Linked DNA regions of Chelativorans sp. AA-79. The protein of the gene in region 2 interacts with the protein of the main gene of each other region in a pairwise test. Links are inferred from orthologs where the notes say so. Each region holds a gene or a part of one and is shown on either strand. Other genes may lie near its edges.

What was found.
Region 1: the proteins of rho (region 2) and nusG interact in binary tests that used the Escherichia coli proteins (3 or more experiments, as listed by UniProt). The link is inferred for Chelativorans sp. AA-79 from one-to-one orthologs.

Annotation. Positions count from the first base shown.
Region 1 is NZ_CP120361.1:2,986,310-2,996,796, forward strand. The notes cover bases 1-2,959. They hold nusG (transcription termination/antitermination protein NusG), read right to left. Parts: upstream 1,763-2,959; coding sequence 1,238-1,762; downstream 1-1,237. Other genes in these bases: rplA (50S ribosomal protein L1), read right to left, coding at 1-659; rplK (50S ribosomal protein L11), read right to left, coding at 666-1,094; secE (preprotein translocase subunit SecE), read right to left, coding at 1,794-1,997; PVE73_RS14535 (hypothetical protein), read left to right, coding at 2,418-2,609. Outside these bases: PVE73_RS14545 (exopolysaccharide biosynthesis protein), read left to right, coding at 4,091-4,744; PVE73_RS14550 (hypothetical protein), read left to right, coding at 4,831-5,094; PVE73_RS14555 (DUF1003 domain-containing protein), read right to left, coding at 5,116-5,673; PVE73_RS14560 (manganese catalase family protein), read right to left, coding at 5,793-6,671; PVE73_RS14570 (DNA translocase FtsK), read right to left, coding at 7,137-9,821; PVE73_RS14575 (hypothetical protein), read right to left, coding at 10,017-10,229. UniProt on the Escherichia coli protein: Part of the processive rRNA transcription and antitermination complex (rrnTAC). The complex forms an RNA-chaperone ring around the RNA exit tunnel of RNA polymerase (RNAP).
Region 2 is NZ_CP120361.1:224,744-240,784, reverse strand. Bases 12,138-14,954 are described here. They hold rho (transcription termination factor Rho), read right to left. Parts: upstream 14,271-14,954; coding sequence 13,005-14,270; downstream 12,138-13,004. Other genes in these bases: hemJ (protoporphyrinogen oxidase HemJ), read right to left, coding at 14,501-14,954. In the rest of the region: PVE73_RS01220 (ABC transporter ATP-binding protein), read left to right, coding at 1-428; PVE73_RS01215 (ABC transporter ATP-binding protein), read left to right, coding at 425-1,132; redox-sensitive transcriptional activator SoxR, read right to left, coding at 1,151-1,612; PVE73_RS01205 (ferredoxin--NADP reductase), read left to right, coding at 1,846-2,673; PVE73_RS01200 (diphosphate--fructose-6-phosphate 1-phosphotransferase), read left to right, coding at 2,854-4,020; PVE73_RS01195 (ParB/RepB/Spo0J family partition protein), read right to left, coding at 4,121-4,987; PVE73_RS01190 (ParA family protein), read right to left, coding at 5,024-5,818; 16S rRNA (guanine(527)-N(7))-methyltransferase RsmG, read right to left, coding at 5,858-6,490; tRNA uridine-5-carboxymethylaminomethyl(34) synthesis enzyme MnmG, read right to left, coding at 6,487-8,355; tRNA uridine-5-carboxymethylaminomethyl(34) synthesis GTPase MnmE, read right to left, coding at 8,515-9,831; PVE73_RS01170 (thioredoxin domain-containing protein), read left to right, coding at 9,881-11,917; more of hemJ, read right to left, coding at 14,955-15,037; hemE (uroporphyrinogen decarboxylase), read right to left, coding at 15,022-16,041. UniProt on the Escherichia coli protein: Facilitates transcription termination by a mechanism that involves Rho binding to the nascent RNA, activation of Rho's RNA-dependent ATPase activity, and release of the mRNA from the DNA template.

The DNA.
Region 1 (10,487 bases), 2.8 Mb from region 2 along the record:
GGGCCCATGGTCGAGGTGAGTGCGACGCGCTTCACGTAGTTGCCCTTGGCGCCCGCGGGCTTGGCCTTCACGACCGCATCGGCGAACGCGCGGATGTTCTCCGCGATCGCCTTCTCGTCGAAGGACGCCTTGCCCACGCCGGCATGAACGATGCCGGCCTTCTCCACGCGGAACTCGACGGCGCCGCCCTTCGAAGCCTTCACGGCGGCAGCCACATCCGCCGTCACCGTGCCGACCTTCGGGTTCGGCATCAGGCCGCGTGGCCCGAGCACCTTGCCGAGACGGCCGACCAACGGCATCATGTCCGGCGTGGCGATGCAGCGGTCGAAATTGATCTCGCCCTTCTGCACGGTCTCCACCAAGTCCTCCGCGCCGACCACATCGGCGCCGGCGGCCCTCGCCTCGTCCGCCTTGTCGCCCTTGGCGAACACGGCCACACGCACCGAGCGGCCCGTGCCGTTCGGCAGGTTGACCACGCCGCGCACCATCTGATCGGCATGGCGCGGATCGACGCCGAGATTCATCGCCACTTCGATGGTCTCGTCGAACTTGGCGGTCGCCCGCTCCTTCAACACCTTCACCGCCTCCTCGAGGGCATAGAAGCGGCTACGGTCGAGATTTTCGCGGCTCTTGGCCACGCGCTTGGAAATCTTGGCCATCTCTCGTTACCCCACCACCTCGAGACCCATGGAACGGGCGGAACCTTCCACCATGCGCATGGCGGCATCCACGTCGTTCGCATTCAGGTCCTTCATCTTCGCCTCGGCGATCTCGCGCACCTTGTCGCGCGAGATCTGGCCGGCGGACTGCTTGCCCGGCTCCTTCGATCCCGACTTCAGGTTCACCGCCTTCTTCAGGAAGTAGCTCACCGGCGGGGTCTTCATGGTGAAGGTGAAGGACTTGTCCTGGTAGTAGGTGATGACCACCGGGATGGGCGAACCCTTCTCCATCTCCTGGCTCTGCGCATTGAATGCCTTGCAGAACTCCATGATGTTGATGCCACGCTGACCAAGCGCAGGACCGATCGGCGGCGACGGCGTCGCCGACCCCGCGGGGACCTGAAGCTTGAGCTGGCCTGCAATCTTCTTAGCCATCTCTCATCTGCCTTGTCGTCATGCCGGCCCCCTTTTCAGAGGGAAATGCCGCGGCGGTTGCAGTCTGGTGGTACGGAGCCCACGGTCGCCGGCTACGCGACCAACCCCTTCCACCGGTTTGCTCCGGAAACCGGAACAGCCGGTCAGGACTTCTCGACCTGACCGAACTCCAGATCCACGGGCACGGCGCGCCCGAAGATCGAAACCTCCACCTTGAGGCGCGAGCGCTCCTCGTCCACCTCCTGCACGAAGCCGTTGAAGGAGGCGAAGGGGCCGTCGGACACGCGCACCTGCTCGCCGATCTCGAAAGTAACGGAGGGCTTGGGGCGCTCCACGCCTTCCTGAACCTGAGTCAGGATGCGCTCGGCCTCGGCTTCCGTGATCGGCACCGGGCGGGCATCGCCCAGAAAGCCCGTAACCTTCGGCGTGTTCTTGATCATCGAGAACACGGCATCCGTCAGATCGGCCTTGACCAGCACATAACCCGGAAAAAACTTGCGCTCGGCATCCACCTTGCGGCCTCGGCGGACCTCGACGACCTTCTCGGTCGGCACGACCACCTGCTCGATCAGGCCAGAAAGCCCCTTCTGGCGTGCCTGCTCCTCGATCGATTCAGCGACCTTCTTCTCGAAATTGGAATAAGCGTGGACGATATACCAACGCGCCATCTAAAAATAACTCCTTCCCTGCCGGACGACTTCAGACGCCGATCCCGAGGATCAGCTCGATTGCCCACGCCATCACCTGGTCAGCGGCAAAGAAAAAGATCGCGGCCAAAGCAGCAAAAGCCAGCACCATGGCGGTCGAGATCAGCGTCTCCCGACGCGAAGGCCAGGTCACCTTCGCTGTCTCCGACCGCACCTGCTGCAAAAAAATAAAAGGGTTCGTGGTCCTAGAGGCCATCTATCGCTCTTTTTTGTTGAAGCATCCAGGGAAAACCCTGGTCCTGTGACGGCTATGCCCCGGCCGTGATGCGAATCGGATCAAACGAATCACCAATTTCTGCACATACGACAAGGGCGCGTAAAGCTGCTCCCCAGCTCCACGCACCGTTTGCTTGTGCCCTACATAGTTCCGATTCCCTCGACGCGCAAGTGCCTTTTGACGGCATCGCGGTTGGGCAGGAATGGAGAGTGGCAGGGGCAGAGGGGCTCGAACCCCCGACCTGCGGTTTTGGAGACCGCCGCTCTACCAACTGAGCTATACCCCTATTCCCAGGCTCTGAAGCCCGTGTCGAGCCCGCCTTCTAGAGCCTGTTTGCACTGCCTGCAAGTCTATTTCTGGCCTTCTGTGCCGCTGTCCACCTGCTCTGAAGCTTCTCATATGGAAAATGTCGTCGCACGCATCAACCGCAAAAAGAAAGGGCGGCCGAAGCCGCCCTTCAGGTCGAGAATGTTGCAGGATCACTCGGTGATGCGTGCGATGATTCCGGCGCCTGCCGCAAAACGCGCCATGCGCGTTTTGCAATCCCTGAATCCGGTCGGTGCAACCGGATCAGCTTCGATCACTCGGTGATCGAAGCAACAATCCCCGCCCCGACGGTGCGGCCGCCCTCGCGGATGGCGAAGCGCAGGCGCTCCTCCATGGCGATCGGCACGATCAGCGTCACGTCCACCGTCACATTGTCGCCCGGCATCACCATTTCCGTCCCTTCGGGCAGCGTCACGATGCCCGTCACGTCCGTCGTGCGGAAGTAGAACTGCGGACGGTAGTTCGTGAAGAACGGCGTATGGCGCCCGCCCTCCTCCTTCGTCAGGATGTAGGCCTCCGCCTTGAACTTCGTGTGCGGCGTCACCGAACCCGGCTTGGCAAGAACCTGCCCGCGCTCCACCCCTCGCGGTCCACGCCGCGCAGAAGCGCCCCGATATTGTCGCCCGCCTGGCCCTGGTCGAGCAGCTTGCGGAACATCTCAACACCGGTCACCGTCGTCTTCGAGGTCGGCCGGATGCCGACGATCTCGACCTCCTCGCCAACCTTCACCACGCCGCGCTCCACACGGCCCGTCACAACCGTGCCGCGGCCCGAAATCGAGAACACGTCCTCGATCGGCATCAGGAACGGCTGGTCGATCGGACGCTCCGGCGTCGGGATGTAGGCGTCCACTTCCTTCATCAGCGCGCGAACCGCGTCCTCGCCGATCTCCTTGTTGGAATCCTCGAGCGCCGCAAGAGCCGAACCCTTGATGATCGGGATGTCGTCGCCCGGGAACTCGTATTTCGACAGAAGCTCGCGGATCTCCAGCTCCACAAGCTCCAGAAGCTCCGGATCGTCCACCTGGTCCACCTTGTTCAGGAACACCACGATCGCCGGAACGCCAACCTGCCGGGCAAGAAGGATGTGCTCGCGCGTCTGCGGCATCGGGCCGTCGGCGGCAGACACCACAAGGATCGCACCGTCCATCTGCGCCGCGCCCGTGATCATGTTCTTCACGTAGTCGGCATGCCCCGGGCAGTCCACATGCGCATAGTGACGGTTCTCCGTCTCGTATTCCACATGCGCCGTCGAGATCGTGATCCCGCGCGCCTTCTCCTCAGGCGCAGCGTCAATCTGGTCGTAGGCCTTGAACTCGCCGAAAAACTTCGTGATCGCTGCCGTCAGAGACGTCTTCCCATGGTCAACGTGACCAATCGTCCCGATGTTCACATGCGGCTTCGTACGCTCAAATTTACCTTTGGCCATCTCAAATTCCCTTGGGCGGCATGGTTTGGTTTCAGTTGCGGGGCGATTAACGACAAAGACCGCAAAAAACAAGCCCCTTCTCGGTGCGAACCCTCACAGGGATGCCGACTGGAGGGCGATCCTGCCTGCGGCCGGGTTGCGCCGCCGCGGCCAACGCGGGACGGGCAGTCCGTGAAGCGAGCTTGCGCGGTGCCGGCTCGTTCGGGAGCGGGTCGCCGCATCGGACGCCGGAAGGAACCGGTGGCCGTTCCGTCACAATCAGGTCGCTGAAACCGGCTAAGGAGAGCGACCGGGACATCTCGAACGAGACGTGGAGAATGCTCGACAGCCTGCGTTCGGACGATCTTTCCAATCCGCCGGGCCGGCGCGCCGCGCCGCGCCGCTTCTCGCGGCTGCTGCAGGCGATGGCGGACGACGCCACGCGCGAGCGCATCTCGGTCGAGGATCTGCTCCTTGCCATGGAGGATCGCGCGTTCGGCGCCCTCATGCTCGTCTTCGCGCTCCCCAACGCCCTGCCGATGCCACCGGGGACTTCCGGCCTCCTGGGGCTGCCGCTGGTCTATCTCGCCGCGCAGCTGATGCTCGGGCAGCGCCCGTGGCTTCCGAGGTTCATCGGCGGACGATCGGTAAGCCGCACGGATTTCGCCGCTTTCATGGAGCGCGCCGGCCCCTGGCTGCGCCGGGCCGAGCGACTGCTTCGCCCGCGCCTCCCGCTCCTCGCGGGCGCCACGGCCGAACATGCGATCGGCGCCATCTGCCTATTGCTCGCGATCATACTCCTCCTGCCCGTACCGCTCGGCAACATGCTGCCCGCGCTGTCGATCTCGGTGTTCTCCTTCGGGATTCTCGGCCGCGACGGCGTCTGGACCATCTTCGGCGTGATCCTCGCCGCGATCTCCCTCATTGTCGCAGGCGGTGTCGTCTTTGCCCTCGTCCAGGGCGCCGTCTTCCTTCTTACGAGGCAGTTCTAGGAACTTCCGCCATGCGCGGGGCGTTCCCCACGCTGCTTGGAAGCGGCCCGAACCGGATGTAAAGTGCCTGCGATCGGAGGCTTCGAATGCGCCCGCTGACCATTCCCTGCTTGATGCTCGCGGCCGGTCTGGCGGGCTGCGCGACCATCACGCCTGAAGAGCAGCGCGCGCTCGACGAGGAGAACTGCCGCTCCTACGGCTTCCGCCCCGGAACGGATGCGTTCGCCGAATGCCTGCAGCGCATCGATCTCGACCGGCGCGCGGAGCGGCGCTACCGCATGGCGGAATTCGACCGGTGGGACCCCGATCCCGTCGTCGTCTACCGGCCCATCATCGTCAGGCGCGATTAGCGGCGGCGCATCCGCCGGCGATCAACGGTTCCCTTTCTCCTCTTTCGCCTTCCGCCTGTTCGCCTCTATTTCATCCAGCACGGCCTCGGGCGCGATGTCCGCTCCGATCTCGCTTACTTCCGTATCCGGAAGCGCCTTCGAATCCAGCCGGTCGGCGATGGCGGCGACCATCTCGGAGAGCTTCGTCAACTCGTGCTCGGTCAGGAGGCTGATCTGCAGGTCGAGATCCGCGCGCTTATCGGCCGCCGCGGCCATGCGGTTCTGGCTGATGAGCACGAAGGTCGACAGGAAAATCGCTTCGACGGAGGCCGCCATCGCCAACATCACGAAGCTGGGATCGAACCGCGGCACGCCGGGTATCAGACCGAGATTGGAGAGAATCCAGCTCCCATAGACGGCCAGGTGCAGATAGACGAACCGCATGCTCCCGGTGAAACGGGTGATCGCGTCGGCGATCCGCTCCTGAAGGGTCGCCTCGGCGGCATCCCTCGCGCGCCGCCTTTCGATCGCCTCGATGTTGTGCCTGAGCGCGCTCGTGAGCTTGTGGTCGGAAGGCGGGCGCAAGGTCTGAGAAGTCATCGCTGTCCTGGGCCGAAACACGGCAGACGCGGCTGCCGGTTTGGCTGAACGAAAAGACAGGAAGAATGTTCCTCCTCGCGTGCACCCGCCTTTTTTCTCCGTCGGGAGGGGTTTCCCTCTCAGGACGCGGCGGGCGGCATCGGCTTCTTCGGCGTCCCATGCATCAGCGGATCGCCCTGCCCAAGTTCTTCAACAACCTCGCCCATGGGTTTCGGATCGGCCAGATATTCGAACTCGCCCTTTCCGTCGGGCGTCGGGCCGCTCGCCCAACGGCCCGCCTCGCTCTCCGTTCCTCCGGAGCAGTTCCAGAACTGGTAGGCCACCTCCGACAGTTCGCGCTCCTGCGGGAAACTCTGGGGAATCGGCGTAGCGTCGAGTCCGTCTGCTTCCAGTTCCTGTATGGCGGCCAGCCACTGGTTCTGATGCATGGTGTCGCGCGCGATCAGGAAGGAAAGCATGTCGCGCACGCCGGGGTCATCCGTGAGCTCGTAAAGGCGGCAGACCTGCAGCCGCCCCTGGGATTCGGCCGTAACATTGAAGCGGAAATCCGCGAGAAGATTGCCGGAAGCGATCGTATAGCGGGAGGTCCAGGGATAGCCGACGCTGTCGGTCGGGGTGGCTCCTTGCCCGGAAACGATGGCATGTTGCGGGTTCATGCCGGCAACGATCACATCCTCAATCCGCGAGCCGCCGAGCACGGCACCAACCGCCGAGTTCTTGGCGGCATCTTCACGCGCCTCCACGGGAGAGCTTTCCAGAAGCCTGGCGATCATGGTCGCCAGCATCTCCACATGCGCGATCTCCTCGGTGCCGATGTCGAGGATCATGTCACGGTACTTCGCGGGCGCGCGGCAATTCCAGCCCTGGAACAGATAGGTCATCATCACGCTGATTTCGCCCCACTGGCCGCCGAGCACCTCCTGGAGCTTCTTTGCATAAAGGGGGTCCGGCCGGTCCGGCTTGGCATTGTACTGGAACTGGTTGGTGCGAAAGAACATCTTGCTCTCCTCTGATTGGGAAGCCACCGGCGACGCGCACGGCATCTCGGCGAACCCCGGAGAATGCCGCATGTTCCTCTCTCGAGAGAGCGAGCAGAATTTCCGATCGGTGCAAGTTTTTGTTATCCGGGCGGAACTTCGCCCATCTTTCGCACAGTCCTGCAGACCTTGTGGCCGGTCGGGCACTAAAGCACATGAGGTGAACTCCGAACCGACGGGATGTCTGGAACGGTAGAGGAAATCGTTCAGAACGAGCGGTCGCTGCTTGACGCCGCAATCGGCGCAACCTATTGAACCTCCCGTCGTTCCGAAGCGACAGGGCCTCGTGGCGGAGTGGTTACGCAGAGGACTGCAAATCCTTGCACCCCGGTTCGATTCCGGGCGAGGCCTCCAATTGCCACATGCGATGAAGGCGCTGGACCGCAGCGCCTTTTTTGTTGAAATCGCACGCGTGATACCCGCGTATCAATCCATATCATCGCTGGGCGGTGCGGCAACGTCCCGGCTGCCGATCAGGATCTCGCGTTTCCCGACATGGTTGGGCTTGCCCACGAGCCCTTCCTGTTCCATGCGCTCGATGAGGGATGCCGCACGGTTGTAGCCGATGCCCAACCGCCTCTGGATGTACGATGTCGAGCACCTCTTGTCGCGAAGCACCACCTTGACGGCCTTGTCATAGAGGTCGTTTCCGTCCTCGGAGGCAATCGCGCCCTTGTCGAAGATCGCGCCGTCCTCCTCGGGCGCCTGCTCCTCCTCCTCATCCGCAGTGACGGTTTCCAGATATTCCGGGCGTCCCTGCGTCTTCAAATGGGCCACCACCTGCTCCACCTCCTCGTCGGAAACGAACGGGCCGTGCACGCGCACGATGCGTCCGCCTCCGGACATGTGCAGCATGTCGCCCTGCCCCAGAAGCTGCTCGGCTCCTTGTTCGCCGAGGATCGTGCGGCTGTCGATCTTGGAGGTCACCTGGAAGGAGATGCGCGTCGGGAAATTGGCCTTGATGGTACCCGTGATCACGTCGACCGACGGGCGCTGCGTCGCCATGATAAGGTGGATGCCCGCCGCGCGCGCCATCTGGGCAAGGCGCTGGATGGCACCCTCGATCTCCTTGCCCGCGACCATCATGAGGTCGGCCATCTCGTCGACGATCACGACGATATAAGGCATGGGGGCGAGATCCATCTCCTGTTCCTCGTAGACCGGCTCGCCGGTCGAACGGTCGAAACCGGTCTGCACGGAGATGAGCACCGGCTCACCCTTGTCGCGCGCCGAGGCGGCGCGCTGGTTGTAGCCGTCGATGTTGCGCACGCCGAGCCGCGCCATCTTGCGGTAGCGGTCCTCCATCTCGCGGACCGCCCATTTCAGCGCGGTGACCGCCTTTTTCGGATCGGTCACCACGGGCGTGAGGAGATGCGGGATTCCGTCGTAGACCGACAGTTCCAGCATCTTGGGATCCACCATGATCAGCCGGCATTCCTCCGGCCTCAGCCGGTAGAGGAGCGAAAGGATCATCGTGTTGATGGCGACCGACTTGCCGGAGCCCGTGGTGCCGGCGACCAGCAGATGCGGCATCTTGGCGAGCTCTGCGATCACTGCCTCGCCGCCGATCGTCTTGCCGAGGCAGAGCGCGAGCTTGTAGCCGGTCCTGCGGAAGTCGTTCGCCTGGATCAGCTCCCGCAGATAGACCGTCTCGCGCGACGCATTGGGCAGTTCGATGCCAATCACATTGCGGCCGGGAACCACCGCCACGCGCGCCGACACCGCCGACATGGAGCGGGCGATGTCGTCCGCCAGATTGATGACGCGCGAGGACTTCACGCCGGGCGCCGGTTCGAATTCGTAAAGGGTGACGACCGGGCCGGGGCGCACATGGATGATCTCGCCGCGCACGCCGAAGTCCTCGAGCACGTTCTCCAGGAGTCCTGCATTCTGCTCGATCTGTTCCTGGGTCATGTAGAAGCCCTGCCCTTCCGGCGGGTTCTGCAGGAGATCGGCGGAGGGAAACTCATAGGAACCGTCGGCGGCAGGCCGCCGCGTCGCAGACACGGCAAGGGGAGAGCGGCTTGCCGGCGGCGGCGAGAACGCAAGCACTTTGCCCGCCGGGGCGACGTGGCGATCGTCATTTGCCGGTGCCACTTCCGCGCGCTCCCTCTGCGGCATGTCTTCACCTGCCTGAGAGGGCTCATCGGCCGGGACTCGCGTCGGCCGGGCATCTTCCATCTCCTGCGGCTCGGCATCCACGGCAGTGCGGCATTCGATGATACGGAAGCGGTTGGTGACCTCCGTTGAAGGGATCGCCATCGCGGCTTTCGCCGGCGCTGGCGCAGCGGGTGCGCTCAGGGACGCCGGCAACGCCGCCCGGGGCCATTCCTCGGCCCTGGAAGGGTGCGCCACGGGCGCAGGGACTGGAGCCTCCTGCACCGTCAAAGGCATGAGATCGAAGAATGCATGATCGGAAAGATAGGACAAGGGGCCGGCTTCTCGTGCCGCTCCGGCCTTGCCCGCGGGCTCGGCTTGCCGTTCCGCTGCCCGCACGCCGGAGGTGCCAGGATCCGTCTTGGTCGAGATATATCCGGCTGCGACCGGTGCCTCGGCCATCTGCGCATCGAGCCCGAGATGAAGCACCGATCCAAACGGATACGGGATTGTCGGCAGGCCGGCCGATTCGACTTGCCTCCCCGTCCTCGCGGCCATTTCGCTGACGGCAGTCTCGGCTGTCGGGCGACCTTCTTCCCGCCGACCGGCTGCTTCCTGCGGGCCGGAAGCGGTCTCCTTCTGCTCTTCGGAGGGAGAGCGACGCTTCATGAATTCGCGTTCCGGCGTGCGCGTGAAGCGGACATTGGGCGCAAGGTAGAAGTGGTTCTGCCACGGCTCGTCTTCGAAAGGCCGTTCCGAACCTGCTTGCGAAGATTTCGCGGGGGGCGTGGCGTCCACGCCCTTGCGTGTGGAGCCAATCCCGCCCCGGCCGAAATTCCCCATCGTTCCTCCCGTCACGGCCAGCGGTACCGGTGCTTCCTGACGGCGGGAGAAGCCGGCGCTGCCGGCCTGGGTTTGGTCCAGTGACGCGTCCTGCGCGCGCCCCTCCGGCAACTCGGTCCGGCGGTCGTGGCGCAGTGCTGCAGTCGAAAAATTTGTCCGGGTAAAATGCATGACGTGAAGACTCGGAAGTTCGCAGCGAATGTCCTCTCCGGCAATAAAATGTGAAGGTTAACAGCTTCCATAAATCGGCCGCCCACGCTCGAAAAATTGCCGTAGGGGACGCAGAGCAACAGGCCGGAAGGCTCCCCGCAGCGACGGTCGCCCCTGGAAAGGCCCGAGAGCGAGCGCCTTCTCGGCGAATCGGGATTACGAGGAGGATTTGCCGGTCTTCTTCTGGCGCCGCTTGTGCCACCAGACCTCAAGGCGCCTGCGCCGCCGCCTTATGGATGGCACATCGTAGGAGAGGATGAAGAGGCCGAGAGGCACCATCCAGAAGCCGAGAACGGGCAGGAAGCCGAAGAGGCCGAGCACCACCAGAGCGGAGCCGATCAGAATTCGTGCGATGCGGGATTGCGGCATGCGAATTCGCCGGCCGGCGAAGGCGATGTGGTGATGCGCCCTTTCGCCGGCCCCGCCCTTTTTCGTATCGTCGTGCGACGCATCGTTCTGCTGCATGCTTCCTCTGTCCCGGCTCCCGAGACCTTCGCTTTGGTGCCTTGAGGGACCGGTGGTGGTCACCCATATGTGGCGCACCGGCGCGGATTGCGAGCCTCTGCTTTCCTCCATGTGAAAAAATTACAGAAACTCGCTTTGCAAAGCCCGAATCTGTTTGCTATA
Region 2 (16,041 bases):
TGCAGCGGCACCTGCTCGATGACGAAACCGCGCGCTTCTCGCACCAAGCACTTGCAAGACAGAGTTTCGAGGCCTTGGAGAAGGTCGGCCTTGCGCGCTATGTCGATGCTCGGGCCGGCAATCTTTCCTACGGCCATCAACGGCTCGTGGAGATCGCGATGGGGCTTGCGCTCAAGCCACGCCTTCTCATCCTCGACGAGCCGACGCAGGGGCTGTCCGATGAGGAGATAAGGAGCTTTATCGCCCTCGTCCGCGAAATCGGGAAGTCTGCTACGGTTCTCCTGATCGAGCACAATATGGATGTGGTGATGGCACTTGCCGGGCGCATCACGGTGATGGAACAAGGACGCATCCTCGCCGAAGGCACGCCCGAGGAAATCCGCGCGGATAAGGCCGTGCAGCACGCCTATTTGGGAAGTGTCCCATGAATACGGCCCTTACACTTGATCAGGTCGACTGCTTCTACGGCTCCGTACAGGTGCTGTATGGCCTCACTTTGGAATTGCGCCGGGGCGAGGTGCACTGTCTTCTCGGGCGCAACGGTGCGGGCAAGACCACGGCGCTGAAAGCGATCATGGGCCAAGTGCCGGTGAGTTCAGGCAGTATAAGGAAAGGCCATACGGAACTGTCGCGGCTTGCACCACACGAAGTGCCCAAGACCGGCATAGCCTATGTGCCGCAAGGGCGCAGGCTCTTCGCCGATCTCACAGTGGCTGAAAACCTTGAGATAGGCCTCATGACACGACGGAAAGGCGAGGCTACGCGCGAAGATGTCCTGCGTCTCTTTCCCGTCCTGCGTGAGCGGCTCAACCAGCGCTCCGGCACGCTTTCCGGAGGAGAGCAGCAGATGCTCGCTATGGCCCGTGCACTCTGTCTCGAACCCGACGTGCTGCTGCTCGATGAACCCACGGAAGGACTCCAGCCGTCGATGATCGAGCGGATCCACGAAACTGTTTCCGCCCTTCACAACAATGGCGTCTCCGTCCTGCTGGTCGAGCAAAGGCTTCACGCCGTGCTTGCCGTGGCCGCGCGCGTATCTTTCATCGAGAACGGCAGAAATCGGGAAACCGTCGATGTCGGGCGCCTGCGTGAAGACCCGGACATGGTGCATCGTTACGTTGGTGTGGGATAGCTCGGAACGCGCCAAGGGTCACGCCTGGTCAAGCAGGCGTGGACCGCTCCCCTGCTCCGCGAGTCCATCATAGGGATTGCGCAACGGACAGGTTTCGACCGACAGGCAGCCGCAGCCGATGCATTCATCCAAGTGATCGCGCAACTGCACAAGTTTGTTGATACGTGCGTCGAGATCGGCACGCCAATATTCCGAAAGTTTGCGCCAGTCGGCAGCATTTGGCGTGCGCCCTTCCGGGAGGGTGCCCAATGCCTCCCGGATGGTCGCAAGTGGGATTCCCAGCCGCTGCGCTACCTTGATGATTGCGACACGACGCAGCGCATCGCGCGAGTAGCGGCGCTGGTTTCCACTCGTCCGGTAGGAGGAGATAAGGCCCTTAGCCTCATAGAAATGCAGGGCGGAAACCGCCACTCCGCTACGGCGCGCCACCTCGCCCACGCTAAGCTCCCGCACCAGCGGCCGACCATTGCCCATACCCATGTCATGCCTCCGGGCTTGACCTCAACTAAACTTTAGGTATTAGGCGATAACAACGGGACAGAGCAAGTGGTTGGGCGATCCTACCGGCGCAAGAAGTCGCGTCTCTTTTTCTCAAGTGCGCCGGAATTCGAGAATACCAGACCTTTTGCTCTGCAGCATTTTGAAATAGGTCGATAGGCAAATCTTGGCTGAGCAAACCAAGTTGGCAAAGACCCGTTGAGAGGAAAAGCCGAATGAACACTGCCGCGCTGCACAATCTCGAAGCCGCCGACAGGCTGGAGTTTCCCATCCCCGCCGGTGTCTACGCCGAGCGCGTCGTCAGTGTGAAGCATTATACCGACCGACTGTTCTCTTTTCGCATCACGCGGCCGCAAACTTTCCGCTTCCGTTCGGGCGAGTTCGTGATGATCGGCCTGCCCAACGCGGAAAAGCCGATCTTTCGCGCTTACTCGATTGCGAGCCCTGCCTGGGATGAGGAACTGGAGTTCTTTTCCATCAAAGTGCCGGACGGCCCGCTCACCCAGCACCTGCAGAAAATCGAACCAGGAGACATCGTGCTGATGCGGCAGAAGTCGACTGGCACGCTGGTGCTCGACGCGCTGACATCGGCAAAGAGGCTCTACATGATCTCGACGGGCACGGGCATCGCCCCCTTTGCAAGTCTTATCCGCGACCCCGAAACCTACGAGAAATTCGACCAGATCATTCTCACCCATACCTGCCGCGACGTGGCGGAGCTTGCCTATGGAGCGGAATTGGTTGCCGCGACCCGCGAGGATCCGCTGATCGGTGAGCTGACCGACGGGCGGCTGCATCATTTTACGTCCACCACCCGTGAAACCTCGCGGCAGATGGGGCGCATCACGACATCGATCGAAAGCGGAGAGCTTTTCCGTGCCCTTGGCACGAAGCCGTTCGACCCCGAGAACGACCGCGTCATGATCTGCGGATCCATGGCCATGTTGAAGGATGTCAAGGCGCTCGTTGAGAAGGCGGGGCTGAAAGAAGGCTCCAATGCCGAGCCGGCCGATTTCGTCGTTGAGCGCGCCTTCGTCGGATAGCCGCCGGACAAGGTCTGCATATCGGCGTAGCGAGATGCCTGGCGGTCCCTTTGCCCGATCCGATCAGGGCGGCGAACCCGACCTGTGGCATTACCTCCTGCGATAGTTGGTCCCGCACGCTTGTTTGCTGCCCCTCCGCGGGTAAATATGTCAGTGCCTGAAAACCGACGGGAGGCGATCATGGCCGAGACATTCGTCATTGCGCAGGGCGGCGGGCCGACGGCGGTGATCAACCAGACCGTGGTAGGTGCTACGCTTGAGGCGCGAAAGCGGTTTCCAGGCGCCCGCGTTCTTGGAGCGCTGCACGGCATACGTGGAATCCGAGACGGACATTTTGTTACTCTCTCCGAACTGTCGGATGAGCAGTTGCGGGCAGTGGCGGCGACACCAGGCGCAGCGCTCGGCAGTACACGTGACAAGCCGGATGACGCTTACTGCGAATCCATCCTCGACGGCCTGCGGAAGGTCGGTGCCGACGCTTTCGTAAATATCGGGGGCAATGACACCGCCGGTACGCAGGCAATCCTTGCCGATGCCTCGAGCGGCCGGATTTCCTGCATCCACGCACCAAAGACGATCGATAACGACCTTGTGGAGAACGATCACACCCCTGGTTTCATCTCCGCTGCGGAGTTTGTAGCCGGTGCTTTCCTGAGCCTTGATCTCGATTTTCGCGCGCTTCCGGGCGTCTATGTCGGCATTGTCATGGGTCGCCATGCTGGATTTCTCACCGCTGCGGCGGCCGCCTGGTCACTCGACGAGTATAGCGCCCCACATCTCGTCTACGTGCCGGAGCGGACGTTCGAACGCGCACGCTTTATTGACGACGTCCGCGCAACCATGAGCCGGCACGGCCGCTGCATCGTCGCGATGTCCGAGGGTGTGGTCGGCGCAAATCGGCGCTCCCTGGTCGAGGAACTGGTTCCGCCGGAAATGCAGGAACGGGATCAGCATGGGAATATTCGTCTGTCGGGCACAGATCTGGGCCAGGCCGTGGAACGCATGCTGGCTGAAGATCTTCCTAGAACACGCGCCCGCGTCGATACGTTCGGCTATCTGCCGCGCGGCAACATTGCAACCATCAATGAAGACGACGCACGCGAAGCTTTCGAGGCTGGCGCCTTTGCGATCGCGTCTGCGGAGAAAGGCGCCGGCTCCGCGGCACTGCACCATAGCAGCGCCGGAACTATATTCCGGCTGGTGCCGCTCAGTGAGGTGGCGGGCAAGACAAGGCATATGCCCAGTGACTTCTTACATCCACAAGAAGACCGCGTATCGGAAATTTGCCTGAGATATCTCGCACGGCTTGTGCCCCGAAAATTCGCCGCCGCCAAACCGTTTGTGTGAATTTCCTCGCCGCGTCTATTCCTGGCTGCGGCTTGGCAAGTCTATAGGCATATGCCCGGGAGACTGCGCCGACAACGCTACTGATGCACTCTCTAATGCTCTAGCGCTGTAACAGGCGGCACAATTCGTCCAACTGCTCGAGCGAGCGATAGGAAATGCGCATCTCACCGCCCTTTTCCTTATGATTGATCGAAACCTTCAACCCAGTGTGATCACTAAGAAGTTTCTCGAGCGAAATGGTATCGGCGTCTTTTTCCTTTCGCTCCTTGGCCCGTGATGGCTCCTCATCTTGAGCGCCGGCCAGTGCTTCGGCTTGGCGAACTGACAGCCCCTCGTCGATAATGCGCTTCGCAAGCCCTGCCGGATCGACGGCAGTCACAAGGGTCCGCGCATGGCCCGCTGTCAGGGAACCGTCGATGATGAACTCCGCCACGGATTCGGGAAGCTTCAGCAGCCGCAGAGTGTTTGCAACGTGACTTCGGCTTTTGCCGATCACTTGCGCTAGGTCGGCCTGGGTATAATTATGCTCATCCATGAGCTGCTGATAACCACGTGCTTCTTCGATCGAATTGAGATCTGCTCGCTGAACATTTTCGATGATGGCGAGTTCCAACGCCGCCTTGTCATCGACGTCACGGATAATAACCGGGATCTCTGTGAGGCCCGCCCGCTGAGCAGCGCGCCATCGACGTTCGCCGGCAATGATTTCGTATCGCCCTGTTGCGGCGGCCGGCCGCACAACCACGGGCTGCACAATCCCATGCTCGCGAATGGATTGCGAGAGCTCGATGAGGTCCGTTTCGGCAAAATTGCGTCGAGGATTGCGCGGGTTCGGCGAAACGAATTCGATCGGTATGCTCCGATCGGCACGAACGGTCTCCTCCTCGCGGGTTGTGGGCTTGTCGACTTCGCCAATAAGGGCAGCAAGGCCGCGGCCGAGGCGTTTACGCGAGGGGTCTTCATTCATGACGGTGACCAGGTTCTTCAGTTTAGGGCAAAATTCTCAAGCCGCGCGAAGGCGCCGTTCTCTGCGGATGACCTCGGAAGCAAGCTGCAAGTATGCCTGGCTGCCGGAGCACTTCAAATCATAGAGGATCGCCGGCTTTCCATAGGATGGCGCCTCCGAAACGCGAACATTGCGCGGGATAACGGTCTCATAGACCGTTTCCCCCATATGAGCGCGCACGTCCTCCACCACCTGATTCGCCAGATTGTTACGTCGATCGAACATCGTTAGCACGATGCCCTGTATGGTTAACGAGGGATTGATGGAACCACGAATTTGTTCCACCGTCTCAAGAAGCTGGCTCAGCCCTTCGAGCGCGAAGAACTCACACTGGAGAGGGACGAGCACCGAGTCCGCGGCAGCCATGGCGTTAAGTGTCAACAGGTTGAGAGACGGCGGACAATCGATCAGGACGTAGGAGAATCCCTTTTTCGAAGGCGCTTGCCGCAAGGCATTGCGCAGCTTGAGAACTCGATCGGCGGAAGTGGAGATTTCCATCTCGATACCGAGCAGGTCGAGCGTAGAAGGAACAATCGCCAATCCGGGAACGGCGGTTTCCATTGCCGCCCCATCGATATCCGATGCGCCGGTGAGAACGTCATAGGATGAAACATGCCGCGCCGGTCTATCTATACCCAATCCGGTGCTTGCATTTCCCTGCGGATCGAGATCCACAATCAGAACACGTTCACCGATCGCGGCCAGCGCCGTGGCAAGGTTGATGGCAGTGGTGGTTTTCCCGACCCCGCCTTTCTGATTTGCGACGGTGATAATGCGTGAAGGCTTGCTCATAGGCCCCCTGCCAACAACGAATCCGAGAACCAGCGATCGCTAGAGGCGGCGAAGATTGCTTATATCCAGAATCACGCCGTCCCCTCCAACCTTGTTGCGATGTTCTATCAGATCGAATCCCCAGGCGTCACGGCTTTCTTCCACCTCACGTCGATAATCCCGGCCTTTATGAAACAACGCTCTTGCTCCTTCGCTCATCCAAGAAGCTGCGAGTTCCAGCAAAACGGGCAGCGGCGCCAGCGCGCGTGCCGTGATGATGTCCGGCGTCTCGAGATGCCCGAAACACTTCTCGACTCGCCGCGCATGGACGGAGGCTGGCGCATCGAGCGAAGCCAAAACAGTCTGAAGAAAGGCTGCCTTTTTTCGGTTGCTCTCGATCAGATCGACATGCCCTCCTTCTCGACCGGCGATCATGATCGCCACGATAGCGCCCGGAAAGCCCCCGCCGGAGCCAAGATCCAGCCAATACCTCGCGTTGGGAGCCAGCCGTGGCAGTTGTGCGCTATCCAGGATGTGCCGTTCCCATAGATGCGGAAGACTTGAGGGAGCCGCAAGATTGATCCGCGCCGACCACCTGACGAATGCTGCCTCGAAGCACTCGATGCGCTCGAATGTTTCACGTGAAACGGATCCGGCAACCTTCTCTAAGGCAAGAAACCGTCCGCCGGTCATGCAGCACCCTTCAGTGCGTTGCCGCGCTGCAGGGCCAACAGGATGAGGGACAGCGCGGCCGGAGTCATCCCATCGATCCGTTGAGCCTCCGCCAAAGTCCGTGGCCGGCGGCGTCGAAGCTTGTCCTTAAGCTCATTAGAAAGTCCCGGAACGGCATCAAAGTCAACGGAATCGGGGATTGCCCTGTTTTCCTCACGCCGCACTCTCTCAACATCCGCCGCCTGCCGGTCTAAATAAACGGCATAGCGAGCCTCTGTCTCCAGGCGCTCGCCCGTTTTTGCATCAATAGCGGATAGCTCGGCCCAAATTCCAGCCAACCTTCGCAGTGACATATCCGGGTGGGACAGAAGGTCATAGGCAGTGCGCCGGACTCCGTCGCGATTGAGGGACAGGCCATGCTGGGCCGCCTCGTTTGGCGTCAGGCTAAGCCTTCGCAGGAGCGCGCGTGCCTCTTCAAGCAACCGTTCTGAAGTTGAAAATCTTTCCAAACGCGCGGCGGAAGCGATTCCCCATTGCATGGCGATTGGAGTGAGGCGGATGTCGGCATTGTCAGCGCGAAGCGAAAGGCGGAACTCGGCACGTGAAGTAAACATGCGGTACGGCTCGGTTACGCCTCTCGAGATGAGATCATCTATCATGACGCCGATATAGGCTTCTGTTCGGCTGAGACTTACCAAGGCACCGCCTGAAGCAATCCTTGCGGCATTGACGCCGGCGACGACACCCTGGGCGGCAGCCTCCTCATAGCCAGTGGTTCCATTGATCTGGCCTGCAAGAAAGAGACCGCGCACACGCCGCGTCTCGAGAGAAGGATCGAGCTCGCGCGGATCAACATGATCGTACTCGATTGCATAACCTGGCTGGAGAACGCTGGCTCTTTCGAGCCCTGGTATCGTTTTCAGGAATGCATGTTGAACGTCCTCTGGAAGCGAGGTCGATATACCGTTGGGATAGACTGTATCGTCGTTGAGGCCTTCCGGTTCCAGGAATATCTGATGACCATCGCGCTCCCCGAACTTGACGATCTTGTCCTCGATCGATGGACAATAGCGGGGACCGATCCCCTCTATCTGTCCGGAATACATCGCAGAGCGGCCGAGATTCTCCTGAATAACCTGGTGAGTTTCGCTTGTCGTTCGTGTTATCCCGCAGGTAACCTGAGGGTTGGCGATCTTGTCCGTCATCAGGGAAAATGGCACCGGGTCGTTGTCCGCCTCTTGTGCATCGAGCCGATCCCAATCGATGGTTTTGCCGTCCAGCCGAGGTGGCGTTCCTGTCTTCAGCCTTCCTAGGGCGAATCCGGCCGCTTCCATGGAAGCGGACAGTTGCTTCGCAGCGGGCTCGTTGACCCGCCCGGCCGGTATTTTCTTCTCGCCGATATGGATCAAGCCGCGCAAGAAAGTCCCTGTCGTGAGGACTACCGCACCGCACCCTATTCGGCGGTTGTCAGATAGGAGCACATGCGTGATTCGACCGCCTTCAATGCCCAGCACATGAACTTCAGCTTCGATCGTATGAAGGTTCTCCTGAGTGTCGATCGCAGCCTGCATGGCGTTGCGGTATAGTATTCGGTCCGCTTGCGCGCGAGGCCCACGAACAGCAGGTCCCTTCCTGCGATTCAAAAGCCGGAACTGAATACCCGCTAAGTCTGCAACACGGCCCATCAGCCCGTCGAGAGCGTCGATCTCTCGCACCAGTTGCCCCTTACCGATACCGCCGATAGCCGGGTTGCAGGACATGACACCGATGGTATCTCGGCGCAAAGTGATAAGGGCCGTTCTGGCGCCGGCTCGTGCCGCCGCCGCTGCAGCCTCGCAACCGGCATGGCCACCGCCAATAACGACAACGTCGAAACTCTTGCTCATTGCAGATCCTCGCAGCTGGCTTCTGATGCTTATATCGCGTTAGCCAGTCAAGTCTTTCGCTTGTTTCACGTGAAACTGACCGAAGGGGGCCGGCTTGTCTCACGGACAATGTTTCACGTGAATCGCACTGCTGGTTCGAGCCTGGTTGTTTCACGTGAATCATTTGCCGATGCAAAAGGTTGAAAAGATCGTGTCCAGCAGATCCTCGGTCCCGATCTCGCCGAAAATGCGTCCAAGCGCATCGCCTGCCAAGCGCAGATGTTCTGCACGCAATTCAAGCCCGGCCGCTTCGCCCGCGATTGCCTCATCCAAGGCTTCGATCGCCTCCTGTAGAAGAACGACGTGCCGAGCGCGGAAAGGCAGGGTCTCGCCCGCCTGGCTATGGTATCCGGTGCTCACGCTGCGGAGAAGGCCGACAAGTCCGTCGAGGCCATCACCCGTCTTTGCCGATATCACGCAGTCATAGCGCTTCTCATCCCATGTTCCGGCCAAATCCATTTTATTGCCTACCCGGAGGGCGAGCTTATCCGGAATCCCGCCAAATTCGGCTGGAGACGTGATGTCCTCCAGAAGCAGAAGGAGATCTGCATCTCGTGCTCGCTCAAATGTTCGCTCAATGCCAATCGCCTCGATTCGACCGCTCGCCTCCCTTATGCCGGCGGTGTCCGCGAGAATCACTTTCATCCCGTGCAGGTCGAGACTCACCTCTAGAATGTCACGGGTGGTCCCTGGCTCCTCCGTCACGATCGCTACCTCCCGGCGGGCCAGCGCATTGAGAAGGCTTGACTTACCGGCGTTCGGCGCGCCGAGAATGACGACCACAAGGCCCTTTCGAATGATCTCTGCAGTGCGGTAGGTCGCCTTATGTTCCGCCAGTTCCCCCCGGAGAAGGTGGATATCACCCCAAACCGTGTCACCAACGGATCCTGGGACATCGGCTTCGTCGGCAAAGTCGAGTTCTGCCTCGATCATTGCCCTGGCGCGTATAAGCCGCTGCCGCCAATCCATATAGAGTCGCCGGTGCGCCCCGCTGCCGTTGGACAACGCAAAACGGCGTTGAGCCTCTGTTTCGGCCCCTATGAGATCGGAGAGAGCTTCCGCGCCGGTTAAATCCACCTTCCCGTTGAGAAAGGCACGCTTTGTAAACTCTCCGGCTTCTGCTTGCCGAAGGGACCGCAGGCTGCCCAACAGGTTCAGCACAGCGGCCACCACAGCCCTCCCGCCATGCAGATGGAGTTCTGCACAATCCTCACCGGTGAAACTGGCAGGACCCGGGAAATATAAAACCAAGCCCTGGTCAAGGATGGCTCCGCCCGAATCGCGGATCTCGGTCAATCGAGCGTACCTGGCCTTGGGAGCACTGCCGGCCACCCGCTCTAACACGTTCCTGGTCGCAGGACCGGATATTCGGATCACGGCCACGCCCGAAGGCAGGGCACCGCTTGATAGCGCGAAAATCGTATCGCGGACTGGTATTTGATTGGGCACGACGAGCGCTCTACCTTCTAGCGAAAGGATAGGAGAGATGCGCGTGGTCTTACCTCACAAGAACTTGCTTGGCGAGCAAACAAGCCCTTATCTGCTCCAGCACAAGGACAATCCGGTGCACTGGAGACCATGGTCACCTGAAGCACTGGCCGAGGCAAAGTCGCTTAACCGCCCGATCCTTCTGTCGGTGGGCTATGCTGCATGTCATTGGTGCCACGTCATGGCCCACGAGTCTTTCGAGGACGGTCGGGTGGCTGAGGTGATGAACCAACTCTTTGTAAACATCAAAGTGGATCGGGAGGAACGTCCGGACATAGACCAGATCTACATGGCCGCACTTGCGGCCATGGGCGAGCAGGGCGGATGGCCATTAACCATGTTTTTAACCCCGGAGGCGAAGCCCTTTTGGGGTGGGACCTATTTTCCGAAGGAGGCCCGTTTTGGAAGGCCTGGGATCCTAGATGTTTTGAAGGCGGTGCATACCGCCTGGCGGGACAAGCAGACAGAGATCTTGCGCAGCGCTGAAGCCCTCTCCTCCCATGTTCACCAGCGTCTCGCGCCGGAAGCGCTCAAACCCGCGGCCGAACCGCCCCTGAGTGACTTTGCAGGAAAGATAGCAGCGCTGATCGACCCGCAGTTCGGAGGTTTGCGCGGCGCCCCGAAATTCCCAAATGCGCCCTTCCTCAATCTGCTTTGGGTCGACTGGCTGGAAAACGCCAAGAGGGATCATCGCAATGCGGTTCTCCTGACGCTTCGTCAGATGCTCTCGGGCGGCATCTACGATCATGTCGGCGGCGGTCTCGCGCGATACTCGACGGACGAGCAGTGGCTGGTGCCGCATTTTGAAAAGATGCTTTATGACAACGCTCAGCTCATCCAACTCTGCTCTTTCGCCTATGCGGAAACCGGTGAGGAGCTGTTCCGGATCCGAATCGATGAGACGGCTGAGTGGCTTCTTCGTGAAATGCGTATGCAGAGCGCCGGGTTCGCATCCAGCCTCGATGCAGATTCAGAGGGTGAAGAGGGTAAGTTCTACCTTTGGACCCACGACGAAATAGAGAAGGTCCTGGGAGCGGATTCGGAAAAATTGCTCGCATATTATGGCCTTGCGAACCCGAGCGGATGGGAAGGAAACCCCATCCTCCACCGTCTGCATCATCCCGCAGCATTGAGCGATGCTGAGGAGCGAGACGTACGGGGGCTGCTGGATCAACTGCTTATCGCCCGCGAAGCGCGCGTGCGTCCCGCCCGTGACGACAAAGTCCTCGTAGATTGGAATGGCCTCGCAATAGCGGCGTTGGCGACCGCAGGCCGTCAACTCCAAAAACCGGATTGGGTCGACGCGGCCTCCTCCGCATTTCATTTCGTATGCGAATCGATGGAGGACGGGCGTTTGCCCCACAGCATCCGCGGCGCAAAACGCCTCTTCCCGGCTATGGCGAGCGATTATGCAAGCATGATCCAAGCAGCCATCGCTGTTCATGGTGCAGTACAGGACGACATTCTCGTCCGACAAGCAGAAGCCTGGGCACAGATGCTCGACCGCTGGTACCTCGACGAGACGGGGAGCGGCTATTATCTCACCGCCGCCGACAGCGCTGATACACCCATGCGTATCCGCGGAGACGTGGACGAAGCGGTACCCTCGGCCACGGCGCAGGTGATCACCGCGCTTGCACAGCTTTCCACGCTCTCCGGTGATCACGGCCTGTATGAAAGAGCGGTGAAGATGGCTGAAGCCGCTTTGGGCCGAGTTCGCAACCAACCCTATGGTCAGGCGGGAATCGTCCATGCAGCTGCGTTGGTCCAGCGCCCCAGGAAATTGCTGATGAGTGATCCAACCGGGACTGACTTTGTTCCGGTTGCGAACCGGATGCCGGACCCGCGGCGGGTCGACATTGTCGTCACTGCAGGAGGAACCGCGGCAGAACGGCACTCCGAAATCCAGATCGACCGGTCAGCTCGTGCCGCCTGGCTCTGCATCGGGCAAAGTTGCCTTCCCCCGATCCATGATCCTGCCGCGCTCGCGACAGCTTTGAAGGTAACGCCAAGGTCCAGAGATCGGAAGCAATGACAGGCTAGTGCCCAAATGTTTCGCGACTGCCTAGAGCGGTTCCGGTTGTGTCTGAATCGAAGGGGGATTCCGATTTCGGAGGTTTTGTGATTCAAGATGCTGGCTGGAGTGGAGGCCAGCATGGGATGACGCGACCTCTTTCGAATGATCTGCGTGAACGTGTTGTTGGGGCGGTCGAGGCCGGCGAGAGCTGCCGGTCGGTGGCGGCTCGTTTCGGCGTTGCCGTCTCGTCGGCGGTGAAGTGGTCTCAGCGCTACCGTGCGAGCGGGTCTGTGGCGCCGGGCAAGATGGGCGGGCACCGCAAGCGCGTGCTGGAGCCGCACCGTGCCTTCATCGCCGAGCGGATCAGCCAGACGCCGCATCTGTCGCTGCACAAGCTGAAGGAAGAGCTGGCGGCGCGCGGCGTGAAGGTGTCGCACGATACGGTGTGGCGGTTCCTGCGCCGCGAGGGGCTTCGGTTCAAAAAACGCTGTTCGCCCTTGAGCAGGCTCGTGCCGACATCGCCCGCCGGCGGCAACGCTGGCGTTCTTGGCAGTCCGGTCTCGATCCGACACGGCTGGTGTTCATCGACGAGACCTGGATCAAGACCAACATGGCGCCGCTGCGGGGCTGGGGACCACGCGGCAAGCGCCTGCGCGGCTTTGCCCCGCACGGCCACTGGCGCACGCTGACCTTCCTCGGCGCTTTGCGCCATGACCGGCTGACGGCGCCTTGCGTCTTCGATGGACCGATCAACGGCCAGTGCTTCCGCGCCTATGTCGAGCAGCAGCTCGTGCCGGTGCTTGAACCGGGCGACATCGTCGTCATGGACAATCTCGGCTCACACAAGTCGGCCGCCGTCCGGCAGATGATCAAAGCCGCCGGCGCAAGGCTCTGGTATCTGCCCCCATACTCGCCCGACCTCAATCCGATCGAGCAGGCCTTCGCCAAGATCAAGCATTGGATGCGCGCGGCTCAGAAGCGGACCATCGAGGAGACATGGCGGCACATCGGCGGCCTCGTCTCCTTAATCCAGCCCAGTGAATGCAGCAACTACTTCGTCAATGCAGGATACGCTTCCGTCAAAACCTGAAAGGCTCTAGCGTCCTCAAGTATTCATGGAATCAAAGAACTCGGCGTTACCCTTGGTCTGTTTGAGCTTATCGATGAGGAACTCAATGGCGTCTGTCGTCCCCATGGGTGCAAGGATTCGCCGCAACACGAAAATCTTCTGAAGATCCTGACGAGGCACCAGGAGGTCCTCTTTGCGGGTTCCGGATTTGAGAATGTCCATTGCGGGGTAGATCCGCTTGTCGGCCACCTTGCGGTCAAGCACGATCTCGGAATTGCCCGTTCCTTTGAACTCTTCGAAAATAACCTCGTCCATGCGGCTGCCCGTGTCGATAAGCGCCGTGGCGATGATGGTGAGTGAGCCGCCTTCCTCGATATTGCGGGCTGCGCCGAAGAAGCGCTTCGGTCTCTGCAAGGCGTTGGCGTCCACACCACCGGTCAGGACTTTGCCCGAAGATGGCACGACAGTGTTGTAGGCGCGGCCGAGGCGGGTGACCGAATCGAGAAGAATGACGACATCTCGCCCATGCTCTACCAGACGCTTTGCTTTCTCGATTACCATCTCGGCAACTTGGACATGGCGCGAGGCCGGTTCGTCAAAGGTCGAGGAGATAACCTCACCTTTCACCGAGCGCTGCATATCCGTAACCTCTTCCGGTCTCTCATCGATCAGAAGGACGATGAGGTAGCACTCCGGATGATTGGTCGTGATCGAGTGAGCGATGTTCTGAAGCAGAACCGTTTTACCCGTACGGGGAGGCGCCACGATCAGTCCTCGCTGGCCTTTGCCCAGCGGCGCGACAAGGTCGATCACCCGCGGTGAAAGATCCTTTGTCGTCGGATTCTCGATCTCCATTCTTAGCCGCTCGTCAGGATAAAGCGGTGTCAGATTGTCGAAGTGGATCTTGTGCCGGATCTTCTCGGGATCCTCGAAATTGATCGTATTGACCTTGAGCAGGGCAAAGTAGCGCTCACCCTCCTTGGGACTCCGAATGGGCCCTTCGACCGTATCGCCGGTCTTGAGTGAAAAACGCCGGATCTGCGAAGGCGAAATGTAGATATCGTCCGGACCAGGAAGATAGTTGGCAGTGGCGGATCGCAGGAAGCCGAACCCATCCTGGAGGACCTCCACGACACCGTCGCCGATGATCTCGATGTCCTGCATCGAGAGTTTCTTCAGGATTGCGAACATCAGCTCCTGTTTACGCATGATGCTCGCGTTCTCGACCTCGAGCGACTCTGCAAATGCAATAAGGTCGGTTGGCGATTTGCTCTTCAGCTCTTGGAGTTTCATTTCCTGCATAAGGGCGGACTCTAAATGTAGCATAGGGATACCGGAGATGGCTGGGCGCTCTTGCGGGCCTGCAGCGTCCGAAACTTCAGACGGAACGGCACCAGACATGAAGGGAAGGAAGACCCTTTTATCGTCCCGTCCGGAAAAGAGCAAGGAGTGATTTTCTCTCACTCCCTCAACAGCCCAAATGGAAATAACCGCTCGGGCGCCCCGGCTCACTTGAGCTAAACAACGGGCGTTCAAAAGGGTTTCACAATCACCAGGATAACGATGACGATCATGAGAAAGGTAGGCACTTCGTTGAGGATTCGCCAGTGCCGTGCCAATTTTTTGTTCTGATCCTTCTCGAACATCCGCTGAGATTTCGCCAGATAACCGTGAAGAGCGGAGAGAAGAACCACGAGACCGATCTTGGCGTGCAGCCACCCGCCCGAGAAGTCGAATCCTTTCCAGGCAAGCCAAAGGCCGAACACCCAGGTTGCTATCATGGCGGGATTGATGATGAAACGCAGAAGCCGCGCTTCCATCAACTTGAACGTCTCGCTCTGGGCCGAACCTGCTTCGACCTGAGAATGATAGACGAAAAGACGTGGCAGATAGAGCATCCCTGCCATCCAGGAGATCACTGCAACCACGTGAAAGGCTTTGATCCAGAGATAAAGGCCGTCGGGCGCTGCTGCGAAAAGGAGAACCGTCAGGAGGAGGAAGATCGCAAGGGACACGGCTGCTCTCCGTGCAGCGGCTTTCCCGCCGCTGACGCTTACGTCGGTTGCCATGATTGTTCCTCCCGCACCTGGTTGATCATCGCCTGTACATGCTCAACGGGTGTCTCAGGTGTGATGCCGTGGCCGAGATTGAAAATGAACGGGCCGCCGCTCAGTGCCGACATGATCGACTTGACGCCCTCCGAGAGAGCTTTGCCGCCGGCGACGAGCCGCATGGGGTCCAAATTGCCCTGCACGGCACCTTCCATTTGCAGCCGGCCCGCTTCATCGAGCGGCACCGTCCAATCGAGCCCGAGCCCCTTCACACCGGTTTCGCGGCGATAGCGGCGATAGAGCCATCCCGCTCCCTTCGGAAACCCGATGATGGGAGTGGTGGGATGCTTCTGCCGTACTCGCCGCACGATTTCCGCTACGGGCCGTATGCACCAGCGATCGAAGCTCTTCTCATCCAACACGCCGGCCCAGGAATCAAAGATCTGCACCGCATCAGCTCCTTCGTCGATCTGCCGGATGAGATAATCCGCAGAAGCTGCGGCAATGTCATCGAGGAGACGGGAAAGCGCTTCGGGATGCCTGTAGCTGAACAGACGCGCGGGCGCCTGGTCCGCGGTTCCGCGCCCGGCGATCATGTAGGTGGCAACTGTCCAGGGAGCGCCACAGAAGCCGATCAACGCGGCTTCTTCCGGCAATTCCTGCCGTAGCCGCCGCACGGTCTCGTATACCGGCTTCAGATGTTCGTGAAAACCATCCATGCTCAGAGCCACGGCTTCCTCCGCCCCGATTGGCGTCATAAGCGGTCCGAGCCCTTCCTCGAAGCGCAAGTCGCGGCCCAGCGCATGGGGCACGACGAGGATGTCGGAAAAAAGAATGGCGGCATCAAAACCGAAGCGACGGATCGGCTGCAGCGTCACCTCGACCGCGAAATCTGGATTGTAGCAAAGATCCAGGAAACTTCCGGCTTTCCGGCGCGCTTCCCGATATTCGGGCAAATACCGTCCCGCTTGGCGCATCAGCCAGACGGGTGGCGGAAAGGCTGTCCGCCCCTTCAGCACTTC